Regions from separate parts of the Halobacillus sp. AWM4_238 genome, predicted to be linked through region 2. Evidence: riboswitches for the same ligand, from Rfam matches in the RefSeq annotation. Region 2 holds a riboswitch; the other holds the start of a gene.
The links. Region 2 has a riboswitch for thiamine pyrophosphate ahead of thiT (energy-coupled thiamine transporter ThiT). Riboswitches for the same ligand answer to the same signal wherever they lie in the genome.

Region 1 (7,896 bases), 760 kb from region 2:
TAAAAGAGCCACCTTCTTTTTCAAAAAAACACTTCCTTTCAAAGTTTGGTGAAACGTTTCGATTAAAGTGTACAAAACTATGACCCATTGGTAAATGCGATAATAGTATTAATTGTCGTAAATTTCAGATAGTTACCAGGAATAAAGTAATGGTTAATTTTTCTAACAGGAAACTTGCTAAGATGTAAAAAAGGCGATCCCTTAGTCAAGGAATCGCCTCAGGAAACGTTTATTTACTCATTCATCATTCTCTTATTCATCGTCATAAGAATTTAGCGCATTCACACTGTGAGCAATAGCCGACCCTGCTTTTAATGCCGTGGCAACAAAAATCGCTTCGGCCACTTCCTCTTTAGAAGCTCCCTGCTGTTTCGCGCCTTTCGTATGCACATCGATGCAGTAAGGACAACCTGTCGTATGGGCGACCGCTACGGCAATGAGCTCTTTATCTTTAGCGGAAATCGCTCCCTCTTTCATGGATTGTTGATCAAAATCGACAAAAGTATGAAACGCACCTTCACTAAGGTTGGAGAGTTCTTTAAGACGGCTGAAGTAAGAGGCTTTGTATAAGGCATCGTCGCCTTTTTCATCGTATGTATTCAACGCATTCACACTGTGTGCGATTGATGACCCAGCTTTTAGCGCTGTTGCTACAAGGATTGCTTCTGAAACTTCTTCTTTTGTTGCTTCCTGTTTCTTCACATTTTTCACATGCACATCGATACAATACGGGCATCCTGTCACATGAGCAACAGCTACAGCCATCAATTCTTTTAATTTTCCATTCAGCTTTCCTGGGGCGAGCGCTTTTTTATCGAACGCTACGAAAGCTTTGAACGCTTCTGGTGCCAAATCCCCAAGTTCCGGCAGCCTCTCAAAATATGATTTTGCATAGAGTAGATCGTTTCCCATAGTCCTCTCTCCTTTGTTTTCATTCGTTCATTATTATGATAAATTTTACCATTTCAAGTTTGCTTCGTAAATGAAGAGAGGGAATTTTCTGTCTTCTTATGAAAAAGAGTGCTCAGCGCTGAAACCTTATTCTTTCCTAAACGTATAGAATAGAGAAGATAACTTGCCTTAGCGGGCTACTTCATCGGAAACGAAAAAAATGTTGGACAAAGTGATCCTCAGGATGAGTACTTAGATCAAATCATTAACTAAAATGCAAGGAAGGTGGAACAACTATGATGTTTGTAGGACTTATTTTAACCCCGATCTTTTTAATAGCGCTCGTTTACCTTTTACGCTTTACTTGGGGCAAAAAAGGAAAAACGGAGGAAGGAAAGGCTGCCCTGAATGCTTCTTACGCAAGCGCCGCACCGGTCTTCCCCATCGGCTGGCTCGCGATCGAACTTTATCATGACTGGATCCAACCCCTATCCTTTTCTACTTACAGGGATGCGATGTGGATCCTCGTGTTGATCACATTCATTTTTATAAGTGCAAGCCTGTTCCGGCACCGGAAAGCAGCGGTTGCCTGAGCCCCTTCACTCCAGTGGGGGCTCTTTTCTTTTTACCGTCGTGTAAGAGATGAGTTCCCCCCACCCTCTTCCCTTCGAGTCCATCAACCCGCTGATGAATGATACCCAGTACCACATGCCCTGGGTAAGGATGACCGGACCGAATCCTAAGACGGCACGCAGGAAGGTCTGGAGGAAGTTCGGCGGCTTGCCTGAATTGGAGTGGATGGTGAGATTCGTCAGGAGCATGCCGATTGTCCTCCCTTTCGCAAGCAGCGGGATCAGAAGGAGCAGTGCGACATGGATGATGATGAAGGCTTTCCAAAAGACGGGGTTGGGATCGAAGCCGCGCCCTGTGTCCTGTGTTGCTGTATAGAGGATCGCGAGGAAGCCGGATACTAAGAGTTCAAGTCCTGTGCCTATGAATCTGAGGAACAAGTTTCTTTCGGACATAAGTGTCCCTCCTTTCTGTGTTGTATTCTATGGGTTTTTGTAGTCATCGGTTTGCCCATTCACCCAGAACGAAGGAAAAGAGATGGAGCTTTTGCCCCATCTCTTTTTCAATGACTATCCTTTTTTCAGCTTTCGAAGCCCTTTTTATGTCCTGTTTCACACTAAATTTCAATCGGAATGTGCTCCTTCGACAAATTGTGCGTTTTCTGTCATAGCATTCTCCCCTCACTTTCTTTATACTGGATTAGGATTCTATAAAGTTATTATGAAAGGATCGATACCATGAAGAAATTCAATTACGTCCCATGGGTCGTGGGACTTTCCATCGCTATCAACCTGATCGTTGTGGCCTTATTGTTCTTACCGAAAATCGATGGGGATCTCGGATTCAACATCAAGCTCCTGCCCCTCTTGAATGCGGTCCTCAATTCCTTTACGTTTGTGTTCCTGTTGGCTGCGTTGTTCATGATCATCAGGAAAAATGTAAAGTGGCACAAGCGCTTCATTTTCGCGGCGTTCACATCGACGGCTCTTTTCCTCATTTCGTACTTGACGTACCATTCGATGGCGGAGTCGACGTCCTTCGGCGGTGAAGGAATCGTTGCGACGATCTATTATTTCATTTTGATCACCCATATCGTACTGGCGGCGCTCATCGTTCCCCTCGCCCTGCTCACGTTGTTCCGCGGGCTTGCGATGAAGGTGGATAAGCACAGGAAGATTGCGAGATGGACAATGCCGCTTTGGCTGTATGTCAGTTTGACGGGCGTCATCGTATACTTGATGATCTCCCCTTATTATTGATGAACGACAAGAAGCGGCAAAGCGCCTGTCTTTTTGTCGAAAGTCTTTCCTTTCTTATTGGAGGATATTATTGTAAGATAATAGTTAGATAGACATTGAAAAGGTTTTCCTTTATTTTTTTGCTCGTCACGTTTCATTTTTCCTATCCGGGGAAAATATACCATTTAGGTCAAAATTTAAGGAGACAATCATGGACTTACTCCAATTTATGAAAAATGAAGGTTTCACAGCTGCCAAGTTCTCCTCGTTGACTGGTGATGATGTCCAATTGATTTTGGATGATGTGACCTCCACGGAAGACCTGTATCGATTGATGGAAGCGACGCCGACCTCCGTCTCGTATTACCCCTATGAACGTGTCCCTTATTTCGATTGTTTCATAGATCACAACGTATTGAAGCTGCGTTTATCCAAAGCATGATCCTACGCTCCGGTCGACTGCGGTTGACCGGAGCTTTCTGTTTTTTTACGAAAATGGTGGTTTACAAATCTACGACTCTCCGCTAGGATGGATTCAAAGGACAACAACTGCATACGCATCAGGCACTAGGGGAGCTGCACGAAGCGGCTGAGAGGAATGGATTCCGACCCTTGGAACCCGAACTAGATAATACTAGCGTGGGGAAGTGCGGTCGTCATTCACAAGGACCTTTTTCAGAATTTCCTTACTAGAATGGGTAGACTGCATTCCCGGCGGATGCAGTTTTTTTGTGCTCAAAAAAAGGAGGAATAGAAATGGATAACAACAATTGTGGAACGTCAAGAATCGCGGGGTGCTCCTTCTCGGTCCACCCGATGTCAGACCAATTCGTGGAGTACATCAAGGACAGTTTGAAAGAAGTGGACAGCTCAAAAGTGTGGATGAAGACGGATGACGTTACGACGACGGTTCGTGGCCGGATGGAGCATGTCTTCGATGTTACGGAAGCGATTCTTTTACATATCGCGAAAACGGGTGTGCATGTCGCATTCCAAGGCACCTTTTCCATCGGCTGTCCGGGAGATTCGTCCGGGGACGTGCCTATGGATGAATCAGAGGAACGCTTGAACAAGCCGCAGTCCAAAGAAATCGAACAGCGGATCGCAGCAAAATTCTCCCTCTACCCAATGGGTGGCGGCGATTATATGGACACCATCTACAGACAGATCGAAGCGATGAAAGAAAAAGGCGTCGAAGTTACGCCCGCTCACTACTCGACCCGCCTGGACGGAGATACGCGCGACATTTTCACAGGACTTGAGGATGTATTCAGAGAGACGGAAGCGAGCGGTTCTTCTCATACAGTGATGACCGTGACGGTCTCGGCCAACAGCCCTTCCCATAAGGATGAGCGCGCATGAACAGTTGGAAGTTAAAAGAAATCGTCGTCATGTCCGTCCTTTCTGTCGTCTTCGCCGTCGTATATCTCGCGTTCCTGCCGGTCGGAAAAATCCTCGTCGGTTTCTTCGGACCGATCGGCTATGACCTCATCTTCGGCATCTGGTTCATCGTCTCGATCATTGCGGCCTATATCATCCGCAAACCCGGCGCCGCGTTTTTATCCGAAACGATTGCCGCAGCGGTCGAAGTGCTGCTCGGCAATGCGGTCGGTCCGATGCTGCTTGTTTCAGGGATGATCCAGGGGCTCGGGGCAGAATCCGCCTTCGCGATGACGAGGTACAAGCGGTATGACCTGTTCACCCTCATGCTTGCCGGTGTGATGGCGGCCGTGTTCAGCTTCGTCTGGGGCTACTTCCTCTCAGGATTCGCAGCGCTCAGCAAAGGGTACGTCGTTGCCATGTTCATCGCCCGCGTCATCAGTGGGGCGCTCATCTCAGGTGTCGCTGGAAAAGCGCTCAGTGATGCCTTAGCGAAGACCGGCGTCCTTTCAAGCTTTGCGTTAGGAAAAGAATACCGAAGGAAGCGAGCCGCATGAAGCATGAAGTGATACGCGTCGAAGGCCTCACCCTCTTTTATGAGGAAAGACAGGAACCTGTGCTGTCAAGCCTCGACTTTTCCATCGAAGAAGGAGAAAGCGTCCTCCTCCTCGGTCCGAGTGGGTCCGGGAAAAGCTCGCTCACCCATAGTTTGAACGGACTCTATCCACGCGAACTGGATGGTTCCATGAAAGGTGAGATTCTCGTAAAAGGAAGACGGACAGATTCTTACCGTGCGGGGGCCATGGCGCAGAACGTCGGCGTCGTTTTCCAAGATCCTGAGACGCAATTCTGCATGATCACGGTCGAAGACGAAGTGGCTTTCGGGTTGGAAAACTTGAATACGCCTCATACGTCGATGGTGGGAAAAGTGGACAAGGCCCTGCGTCAGGTCGGGATGGAAGAATACAAAACAGCGGACATCTCCTCCCTCTCCGGGGGACAGAAGCAGAAAGTTGCCCTTGCCTGCATCCTCGCGATGGAGCCTGATGTTTTGATCCTCGATGAACCGACAGCCAATCTGGACCCGATCGCAAGGAAGGAATTCATTCAGCTTTTGACAACATTGAAAGAGGAACTCTCATTCACTCTGCTTGTCATCGAGCATAAGTTGGACGGCTGGTTGAACTTGTTGGAACGAGTTCTTGTCATCGATGAAGATGGGAAGCTCGCCTACGATGGTCCGCTTCACGACCATTTGAAAACGTATGCTCGTGAAATCCATGAGATGGGCATCCAGCTTCCTTACGCGACAAGGACAGCTCTGGAACAAGGCTGGCCTGCCCCCTACCCGCTTCACATCGAAGAAATGCCGTCAAAAGAAACATTCAAAGCCCCTGCCCCATCCGCACAGACGGGTGACGCATGGTTGCAAGCAGAGGATGTGCATTGGAAGTCGATTTTGCGGAACATCGATGTCACCATCCATGAAGGGGAATGGATTGCGATCGTCGGTGAAAACGGGAGTGGAAAGTCTTCGTTGTCGAGAATCCTTGCAGGCATCGGGTCATCGAGCACAGGAACCGTTACCCTGCATGGCCGTCCCATGAAGAAATGGAAAGAACAGGACCTTCGAACAGAGATCGGCTATGTGTTCCAAAACCCGGAACACGAGTTCATTACCGATCGCGTCTATGACGAAGTTGCCTTCAGTCTCCGTCATGCCGGGATGAAGGAAGATGAGTGGACCAAAATTGTCGAAGAAACGTTAGCGTTCTGCCGTTTGGAAGGACTCGCAAATCAGCATCCTTTCCTTCTAAGTCAAGGACAGAAAAGACGGTTGAGTGTTGCAACGATGATCGTCGAGGACCAGCGAATACTGTTCCTCGATGAACCGACGTTCGGACAGGATGAAAAGTCGACCGCTGACTTGATGTCCCTCTTAAAACAGAAGCACGAAAATGGAACGACAGTTGTGATGATTACGCATGATATGGAGCTCGTGGACAACTATGCGACAAGGGTGCTTGTCATGAAAGATGGCGAAATCACCTTTGACGGTCAGCCGGAAAAACTCTGGTCACGATCAGATTTGTCTGACCATCACCTGGAGCTGCCTCCAAGAGAACTGTGGAAGCGTGCCCTAGCCGAGCGGAAGGAGCGTCACTATGTTTCTTCATGACTTGAATCCAACGGTCAAGGCATTGACGATCATCGGGGCGGTCTTCCTGTTGGCCTTCGTGTTCGATCCTGTCACGCCTTTGATCTACATCGTATGGACGATCATTGTCACATTCGTGTTCGGAACGTTTAAGAAAAGGTATTATCTGTATTACTTCCTGCCGTTCACGCTGTTCGCCTTCGGGATGTTTTGGACGACAATCGTCTTTTCCGACAAACCGGCGGTTGATGCCGATGCATTTACGGTCTTTGGGATGGATATCCCTTCCGAAGACATTTGGACCGCTGCATCTCTAGGCTTAAGGGTCCTTGCGTTCGCCAGTCTGTCGCTGTTGTTCCTGTTCACGACAAACATGGTCCATTTCATCTTGAGTTTGATCCAACAGTTGAAGCTTCCCCCGAAAATCGCTTACGGGGTGTTGGCGGGTTACCGGTTCTTGCCGATGTTGAAGACAGAGTTCCAACAAATCCGTGCCGCGCATCGCATCCGTGGCGTCAACCGACCGGATTCGTGGAAAGAAAGACTCTTGCAGTATCAACGGTTTGCCATTCCGCTCCTGGCTGGTGCGATCCGGAAAGCGGAGCGGACAGCGATTGCGATGGAATCGAAAGGCTTCACTGGGGAGAAAGAGCGCACGTTTTACCGGCCGATGAAAGTGCACCGGAAGGACTGGCTTTTTCCCGTGATGATGTTCGGAATGCTCGGAGCGACGATTGCCGTCTCCATCTATCTCGGATATTTTTCCTGGTATGATGGACAGCTTTAAAAAGAGGAAATGCTATAGAAAACCGCCCCCGTTACCATCAGGGGCGGTTTTCCTACGCTTTTTTTCTCATTCTAAGGCGCTACGTATATCTTCCAAATCACTACTGTATTGGATACTTGTGACGTGATCGTCCTCATTCGTTTGTGCGTTCCCTTTTACAACCATCGTGTTCGTTTCTTTGGTTAGGTTATTCGTATAGGACAAGTTGACAGTGAAGGTGTAATAGTTGTCTTTTTCTTCTATCTCTATATCATCGACTTTCACTTTATAGTCTGGGTGCGCTAAACGCACGAACCATAACCCCATATTGGCATTTACAATATAATCTTCGAAAAAACGTTCACTCATATAGGGTGCGAAATGTTCCATGTTATAATCACTTAACGTCTTGGCTAACTTTTGGATGCCTCCATCATAGCTGTTGATGACCTTCTCCTGCTCCTCGGTGGGACCTGTGAACATATGTTGCAGAACGGTCTGAATGTTTTGCTCACTTTCAGATTCTTCTGCTTCGATCCCTGTGTCCTCTGTATTTGTGCACCCTGCAACTATTAAGAAAATAACTACCAACAAAACTGGTTTCAAATAGTTTTTCATGAGTCAATTTCCTCCTCATTCGCCACTTCTTCTTAATCCTTCCATACGAAAGAGCCAGGTCATCCGTTTCAAAATATTCCCATGTACCAAAAAAGACAGGAGAGACTCACCTTCTCCTGTCTTCTTTCATCAAGAACCACTCACCTCATACACCATTTCCTCTGGATGTTTCCTTCTTATAATGGCCATCCGGGAAAAGTGGATGCCTACAAATACTAGCCCGGCATATAATACCGCCATTCCGTACCCACCGATCACATGGCCGACAATGATAC
Region 2 (7,896 bases):
GACAGCCCTTGTTCTAAAAGACTCAGCCCGTCCGGTCCATACTTCGGATTAGCAAACGCCTGTGTAGCGATGGCTCCTACACCTGCTTTCGCCCAAGGCACAATAGATCCGACACCTAAGAACTTCGATTGCACAGCCACGCCCCATTCGCCTGTATCGGGGTCATGGGCACAAATAGAAAACGTAGCAATAACCTTTGATTTCATTTTCTTCCCTCCAATCTTGTATGTAATTCGAGATGTTTGGACAGATTCCTGCAAGAGGATGCTCCTTAAGAACGATTAGGAGTTCACTGAATCTATTCTAATTTTTAGTCGATAAATCTGCATATCAAGTGATCGATTCAGATTTCTATCGATACTTTCATATTTTGTTTGAAATCATTTTCGGCTTTTTGATAAACCTCAGCCCATCCACACGTTTTATGAACATCCACCCGGGTACACTCCATACCGTAGCAGCTATTAAAAGGGAGCGATCCAACTTGAAACCAACGATGGGAATTCCCCATACCATCTAAACAACAGGATATCAAAGGTAGGATCAGCAACCTCTGCACCAATCAGGGCGTTGATTGGCATACAGAACAGAAGAATACAAAGAAGATTTTGATGAAGGGAAAGTGCTCCTCGTAGGAATGAACCCTTCTGTATGTACACAAAAAGAGCGCACGGTATGTGCGCTCTTCTTTAATCAATAAGTGGTAAACCATGTCCATTTTTGCAAGTAATACGTGGCATAGCGAATGAAAGTCAGATTATCCTGATATTCTTTGTAATCCGCTGTGAAATGTCCGTTCTCATTGTTCCAAATGCGATTGAAATAGTCGTTGACGTCGGTAAACACTTGTTCTTCACCATTTCCTTTGATGACAACATCTGCTTCCAAGTTTAAATTGGCAAGGTTTCGCCGCGTGTAGTTGGCAGACCCCGCGATGATGACATCTTCCCCGGGATGGTCGATGTACAGCATTTTCGTGTGATACTGTTCGATATTGACGTCATACCAGCGCAGGTGAATATTCTCATTCCCAAGACGCTGCAACTCGGCCGCTACAGGTAAATTAGGGATGCCGGTCTTTTCATGACCAAACGCCTTCTTGTTCGGGTCCATCACGATGTTAACAGTCGCACCACGATTCGCCGCATCATCGAGCGAGCTCATGATTTTCTTATCAGCCAAATAGTACATCCCGAGCCAGACGGTGTCCCCTTCACCAGCAGCAGACAATTCATCAAGAATGGCTCGATAAATCTTCCCTTCCGTAACAAATTGAGCCGTCAGCGGGCCTTTCTGTTTCTCCCACGAACGATTTTCATATTCAGGAAAATCCGCTTCCCCAGAATAGTTCACGACCGCTTCTTCCGCCTCTAAAATATCCTTAATGATTGGTCCTGTCATCTTGAACGCTACATTTTCATGATACCCGCTGGCATCATGAGGGTTGGCTGTCGAGACGATCGCAGCGTTTTCGGTTACGAGAATTTTCCTATGGTTCGCCTTGATGTTCAACAGCTTCATGTAAGATCGGAGCGACACATCCGGAGCTTCTTTGGCTAGAGGATTCTTGATCCAACCGTTGTCTCCTGTGCCCATCCACGAAAATAACAGCCGCCAGACGCTCGAATATAACGGATTTGAATCCCTCAATTTATTCAAATTGGTCAATACGACATCAACCCCGCCGTCCTCCAGACGCTTGATTGTCTCGGACTCATAAGATCCGTAAACTGTATTGATCTGATCGGTTATAAAGACGACCTTCAGATCAGGGACTTCCTCTTTTCTTTTTAGTATGGCGTCCACTAAATTGCTGGAGATTTGAGGAAATTCGTTCTTTCCATTCGTGTAGCCATTGAATAAAAACATATCGGCAACAATGAAGTCCTCGGCTTCCGAAATCGTCTTGTTGATCTCTTCAAAAACCTGAAGATCATGAACCGTCTTTCCTGCCTCATTTTCGTATGTTAAATCACGATAGAATTCGATATTTTCCATCTCGTGCGTTTCGCCTTCGTAAGAAATCCCCTCAGGCAGTGATTTCCAAGACGTGTGGTAAGCAATCGTAACACTGAGAATAGCTATGATAATGACGATGATCCAAAACCACTTACTTTTCCAAATCCGTTTCAAACGACTCATCATGAAGCCTCCTTATATCGAGTGCTTATCTTATTTTCACTATAATGAACCGTTTCAAACCTGGATACGCGAAAAACATCAAATCATACGCATTTTTATCGACTATATGGAAGGATTTTGGAAGACTCAGATTCGAGATGTATTCGGGGTTCGTTGCTGAGTTGAGCGTCAGGGGTGGTTGGGAAGCTAATCGCTTTCCTTTGGTGATTAAGGCAAGCCAGCTAAAGCTCTGCGGGGTCTCGCCAGCCAATCCATTCCCGCGGGAGTCTCGCAGCTTCCCAACCACCCCATTTGATTATGGGAGAAACGAACCCCTATACCAGGATGGAACATCTTCTATCATAACAACCTATAGTAAGAAAGCGCTCGATAACTAGCGGTTACGATACGATGGAAGATTTGTGTTATAGCTCCCCATAAGCATAGAAAGCACCTAATTATGGAAGTGGTTTCGAGACACTTATCTGACAAAGGGGCGGAGGGGAATGGCGAGACTCCTGCGGGAAAAAAGTGCAGGGTGAGACCCCACAGGACGCAGTCCGAGGAGGCTCACCGCGCTCCCGCGGAAAGCGAGCTATTCCCCGCAGCCCCCATCCACTCAACAAAAGTCTCGAAACGGAGCCTTCAAGAATCGGGAGTGTTTATAGAATTTGAGGACAAAAGGATAATGAAAATCCCCCGCTCGATTTTGATATCGAGCGGGGGATGATTGTTAGTGGCTTAATAGTTTTGGTCGTTTGACAAAAAGGAGACTGACGACGATGCTGCTTAAGATAAACGCCGGGAGCATGTATCCGCCGTTATAGACGAGGGAATACAACCAGACCGGCTGTCCTTCTGGAGCGAACTCACCGTAGAACACGATGCCAGCAAAAAAGTGACCGAAAAAGCGCAGCACACTTCCAATCAGGCAGCCGACAATAATCCATCCGATCAACTGGCGGTACTTATTCGACTTGATCGCATTCCAAAGCGGTTTTGCTACTAGTCCGGCCGTTCCAATGACGGCAAAAGCAACAACATAATCCAGAAACGCCTGAAGAGGGGTCATAATATAGGCGCCTGTCATAATTTGATAGATTCCTAAAAGCAGGCCGGTCGTGATCCCGCCTTTCACTCCCCAGCGGAAGGCCATGATGAACACGGGGACCATGGCAAAGGATACCGATCCTCCCTGTGCCCATAGCTTAAATGAAAGAAACGGGATGATATCCAACAATAATGCGAGAGCTGAAAAAATCGCGATTTCTACTAGAAATAAAACGCCACGATTTCTCATAGTTACATTCCTCCTAAATTTAGACACAAAAAAAGCAACGCCAAATAGGGAAGCTTCCTGATGGAGGAATCCCGCTTTTGCATTGCACCATCAAAAAAGCCGCCATCCCTACGCCAGTATTAACTGACAGGTTCGAAGGGTCTGAATTAAACATTCACTCTCAGCCGGAAGGCTCCCCTTGAAGGCTTTATACCGTTTACTTTTCTTGATTTGTCTCTATTATAATAAACTTTTTACTCGATTACAAAACCTTTTCTATTTCCCGGGCAATCACTTCGTGTTCGTATACATTTGGAAGAATTCCAGGGTACGTTCGATGATCATATCTTTGTCATGGTCCAGTGTCGCCACGTGGTAACTGTTCTCCAGATGGATGATCTCTTTATGTTCAGAAAACACCGATTCAAAAATGACTTCTGAATTGTGGGGTGGCACGACATGGTCTTCATCGGATACGAATATCATGATCGGACAGTGAATTTCATCAAGCCGGTCTCTCACCTTTCCCATCAATGTGACGAGCTCGCCAATCGATTGTACCGGTGTGCGCTCATAGGCAAGTTCAACGGTCTCTGAATCTTTGATATCCGATCCGATCGCGTCTAAAAAGCGTTCGTCTGTTCCCTGGCTGTTTTCAAGTGCAGGAACATCGATCGCCGCATTGATCGGAATGACTCCATCAATATCCCTGTGTTCACTCGCCATATACAAAGCGAGCGTTCCTCCCATCGATAGACCGACGGCGAATATTTTTGAACATCTCTCACTTAACCAGTCATACGCTTGTTCCACGGACTGCACCCAGTCCAAATGAGAGGTTGACTCCATGTCTTCTGGAGTCGTTCCGTGTCCTTTCAAACGTGGACAATAGACAGTGTACCCGGCCCTTGCATACGCTTCTGCTAGAGGCTTCATGCTTTGTGTCGTTCCTGTAAAGCCGTGAGAGATGAGGATGCCGACTTCATTACCCTCGAAGCGCATCTCCTCGGCTCCACGCATCACGTTTTCCATTCAACCCCACTCCTTTCGATTTCTCTTTTCCAAGGATTGTTTGTAACACGGTTTTCTCCAGCCACTTCCATGGAAGCAGTCTTTTGAACCACACATTGGCACGTACGCCTGCACCGATCGGATAGCGGAGTTTCACAAGCGATTCTTTTTCCATCAATCCCACCATCAAATCAGACACATCCTGAGGATTTCCGTGGGTTTCTTTATTCAACGCACTCCACAACCCTTTTATGTAATCAGCGTAAGGAGAATCCGGATCTTCGAGCGCCTCCGGCATTTCAAGACCTGTGGACCAAATATTTGTCTGATAAGAGCCCGGTTCGATCAGGGCGACATCAATGCCGAACGGTTTCACTTCAAAACGGAGACTTTCCGACAACCCTTCCAAGGCGTGTTTGGAAGAAACATAGGCAGACAATCCCGGAAAACCGATCAATCCACTCACACTGCTCACATTCAGAATCTTCCCTCTCCCCTGGTTGCGCATGAACGGCAGCACCGCTTGGGTTACGGCGATTACACCGAAGACATTCGTCTCGAACTGTTTGCGATACGTTTCTAAGGGCACCTGTTCAAGGAATCCCCCGACAGCGTAACCGGCATTGTTGACGAGGATGTCCAATCGGTCCAACGTATTCACTTTTTCCGAAAAACGCTCAAGCGACTGGGCATCTGTCACATCCAAGGGCCATATTTCGATTCGCTTTTGTATCTCCTCCTCGAGCGCCTCATACACCGATGCCTTTTCTATATTTCTCATCGTTGCGATGACACGAAACCCTTTTTCTGCACATTTCACAGCTGTATGGAAACCAAAACCACTGGATGCTCCTGTAATAAGTACGGTTTGATTCATCTTCTGACTCCCCCTTGTGCTAATCGTTACCCCATAACCTTCGATGTCACACCCTTGATCTCCTCTTTCCATAAAAGCGTGGACGCATATTGTATGGTTTTCGTCATATTAATGGTAAAATGGGAGAGGTGATCGACCGAATAAAATTTATAGAAAGGAAGTTTCATATTTTATGAGTACGAACATGAAGCTTCAGACGCTTACCCCTTCTTATGACCCGTGGGAAGCGTATATGGATGTAGAAGAACACGGAAGCATGACCCTATCGAATATTGAATTTACGACGACGACCCTCTGCAACATGCGTTGTGAGCACTGTGCTGTCGGATATACGTTAGGAGCGAAGGACCCGGAGGCTCTGCCGATGGACCTGCTCAGAAAACGGCTGGATGAAATTCCTCATCTGAGGACGCTCAGCATCACGGGCGGGGAACCGATGATGTCGAAGAAGTCTGTGGAAAACTATGTGGTCCCTTTATTGAAATACGCCCATGAACGCGGCGTGAGGACACAAATCAACTCAAATTTGACGCTCCCTTATGAGCGTTACCTTCCGATTATTCCTTATTTGGACGTTTTACATATTTCCCACAACTGGGGAACGATCGAAGAATTCATCCATACCGGATTTGCCCGGATGGAACGGAAACCATCGGAAGAAAACCGAAAAAAATTCTTTGACCGGATGGTTGAAAATTCACAGCGTCTTTCAGAAGAAGGAGTCATGGTCTCCGCTGAAACGATGCTCAACAGACGCACGTTCCCTTACCTTGAATCGATTCATGATCATGTGAAAGAAATGAAATGTGCACGTCACGAAATTCACCCGATGTACCCGGTGGATTTTGCCAGCAGTTTGGAGACGTTAAGCCTTGACCAAATGCGTGAAGGGATCAACCGGCTTCTTGATCACCGGGATGATGACATGTGGATGTTGTTCGGCACACTGCCTTACTATCCATGCAGTTCCTCCAAGGACGACCTTGATATGCTGAAGCGCCTGTACAGCGAAAAGAATGTGACCGTAAGAAATGATCCCGACGGACGCTCCCGCTTGAACGTGAACATTTTCTCTGGCGACATTATCGTGACCGACTTCGGTGACGAGCCCGGGCTTGGCAACATCCAAGATACGAAACTACCCGATGCTTACGAGAACTGGCTCTCCACGAATACAGCGAAAAGCCTCAACTGCCATTGTCCAGCCGTGAAATGCCTCGGTCCGAATGTGCTTGTGAAAAACACGTACTATGAAGGCGTCGATTTCCAAAAAAGGAAAACGAACATTACGTTATAGAGCAGAAAGGAGGCCGCGATGCCAACCATAACGGTAAATGATCGAAAAATTGCCTATACAGTAGACAAACAAGAAGTCTCTTATATCAAAATATACCTCGACGATCTCAACGGAGTAAAAGTGACCGCTTCTCCTCAAAAAGACGAAGCCAAGGTCCATGCGTTTGTCGAGAAAAAAGCGGATTGGATTATTGAAAAATGGCAGCAGACGCACCAGGATTTGTACGCGGTCGATGCCCTAATCGCTTCTGAAAGTGAGAAAATCACATACCTTGGCCGCTCGTACCGGCTGAAGATTGAACATCAAGAAGAAGCCCACTTCGCTTTTCAAAAAGGGACCTTCCTTTTCGCTTATCCAGAAAACTGGACAAAGGAAGATGCGAACGAACAGCTCAGAATACGAATAAACCAATGGCTGTTCCGTAAAGCGGAGGAGAAATTCCCCACGCTCTCCGAGTGGGAAGTCAAAGCCCAGGAAGACGACCGGAGGCTTGGAGTCAAAGACCAGGAACGGATTCATCTCAACTGGCGGCTCGTTCAGCGGTCAAAACAAAAGATCCTGGAGTCCATCCAAGATCTTCATAATGAAAAAACATGTTAAACAAAAGACCCAACAGGCGATGAACCTGTTGGGTCTTTTTTATATGAATAAGAGTAGACTCAGCGCCATGACGGCCATTCCAGCAACAACACCGTAAATCGAAAGGTGCGCTTCTCCGTATCTTCGTGATGCAGGAAGCAATTCATCCAGTGAAATGAACACCATGATCCCTGCCACCCCTGCAAAGAGAATACCGAACACCATGTCGTTCAAGAACGGCATCAACAAGAGATAGGCGAGGACGGCACCGACGGGTTCAGACAATCCGCTCAGGAAAGAGAGTTTGAACGCTTTTTTCTTATCTCCGGTCGCATAGTACACCGGAACGGATACGGCAATCCCCTCAGGAATGTTATGAATCGCAATCGCTGCAGCAATAGCGATTCCAAGCGCCGGGTCATTCAAAGCAGCCGTGAACGTCGCAATTCCTTCAGGGAAGTTGTGGATCGCAATGGCGAGAGCTGTGAACGTTCCCATCTTGAGTAGATCAGGATCTTTCACGGCTGTCTCACGCTTAGACATGTCCTCTACTTTTTTCACTTCGTGAGGGTTTCCGGACTTCGGAATAAATTTATCAATGAGTGCAATGACGATCATCCCTCCGAAGAAGGCTCCGACTGTCATCCACTGGCCGGCTTCGTTCCCCATGGCATCGACAAGGGAATCCTGTGCTTTGAAAAAGATCTCCACCATCGATACGTAGATCATGAC

Region 1: it holds a riboswitch for thiamine pyrophosphate, as region 2 does, so the genes downstream of both, ACXACN_RS06625 (YkoF family thiamine/hydroxymethylpyrimidine-binding protein) here and thiT (energy-coupled thiamine transporter ThiT) in region 2, are expected to answer to the same signal.

Annotation. Positions count from the first base shown of each region.
Region 1 covers NZ_JBSWSY010000002.1:1,299,483-1,307,378, forward strand. The annotation lists gene ACXACN_RS06595 (glucoamylase family protein) at 1-24, opposite strand, end outside; gene ACXACN_RS06600 (carboxymuconolactone decarboxylase family protein) at 253-912, opposite strand; gene ACXACN_RS06605 (hypothetical protein) at 1,188-1,484, shown strand; gene ACXACN_RS06610 (RDD family protein) at 1,491-1,916, opposite strand; gene ACXACN_RS06615 (DUF420 domain-containing protein) at 2,199-2,720, shown strand; gene ACXACN_RS06620 (hypothetical protein) at 2,911-3,141, shown strand; TPP riboswitch at 3,259-3,362, shown strand; gene ACXACN_RS06625 (YkoF family thiamine/hydroxymethylpyrimidine-binding protein) at 3,456-4,061, shown strand; gene ACXACN_RS06630 (ECF transporter S component) at 4,058-4,636, shown strand; gene ACXACN_RS06635 (ABC transporter ATP-binding protein) at 4,633-6,258, shown strand; gene ACXACN_RS06640 (energy-coupling factor transporter transmembrane component T family protein) at 6,245-7,024, shown strand; gene ACXACN_RS06645 (hypothetical protein) at 7,091-7,621, opposite strand; gene ACXACN_RS06650 (MDR family MFS transporter) at 7,751-7,896, opposite strand, start outside.
Region 2 covers NZ_JBSWSY010000002.1:540,480-548,375, reverse strand. The annotation lists gene ACXACN_RS02850 (DUF1028 domain-containing protein) at 1-206, opposite strand, end outside; gene ACXACN_RS02845 (hypothetical protein) at 575-700, shown strand; gene ACXACN_RS02840 (phospholipase D family protein) at 694-2,142, opposite strand; gene thiT (energy-coupled thiamine transporter ThiT) at 2,855-3,421, opposite strand; TPP riboswitch at 3,510-3,610, opposite strand; gene ACXACN_RS02830 (alpha/beta hydrolase) at 3,692-4,432, opposite strand; gene ACXACN_RS02825 (SDR family oxidoreductase) at 4,386-5,288, opposite strand; gene yfkAB (radical SAM/CxCxxxxC motif protein YfkAB) at 5,461-6,585, shown strand; gene ACXACN_RS02815 (YgjP-like metallopeptidase domain-containing protein) at 6,604-7,185, shown strand; gene zupT (zinc transporter ZupT) at 7,225-7,896, opposite strand, start outside.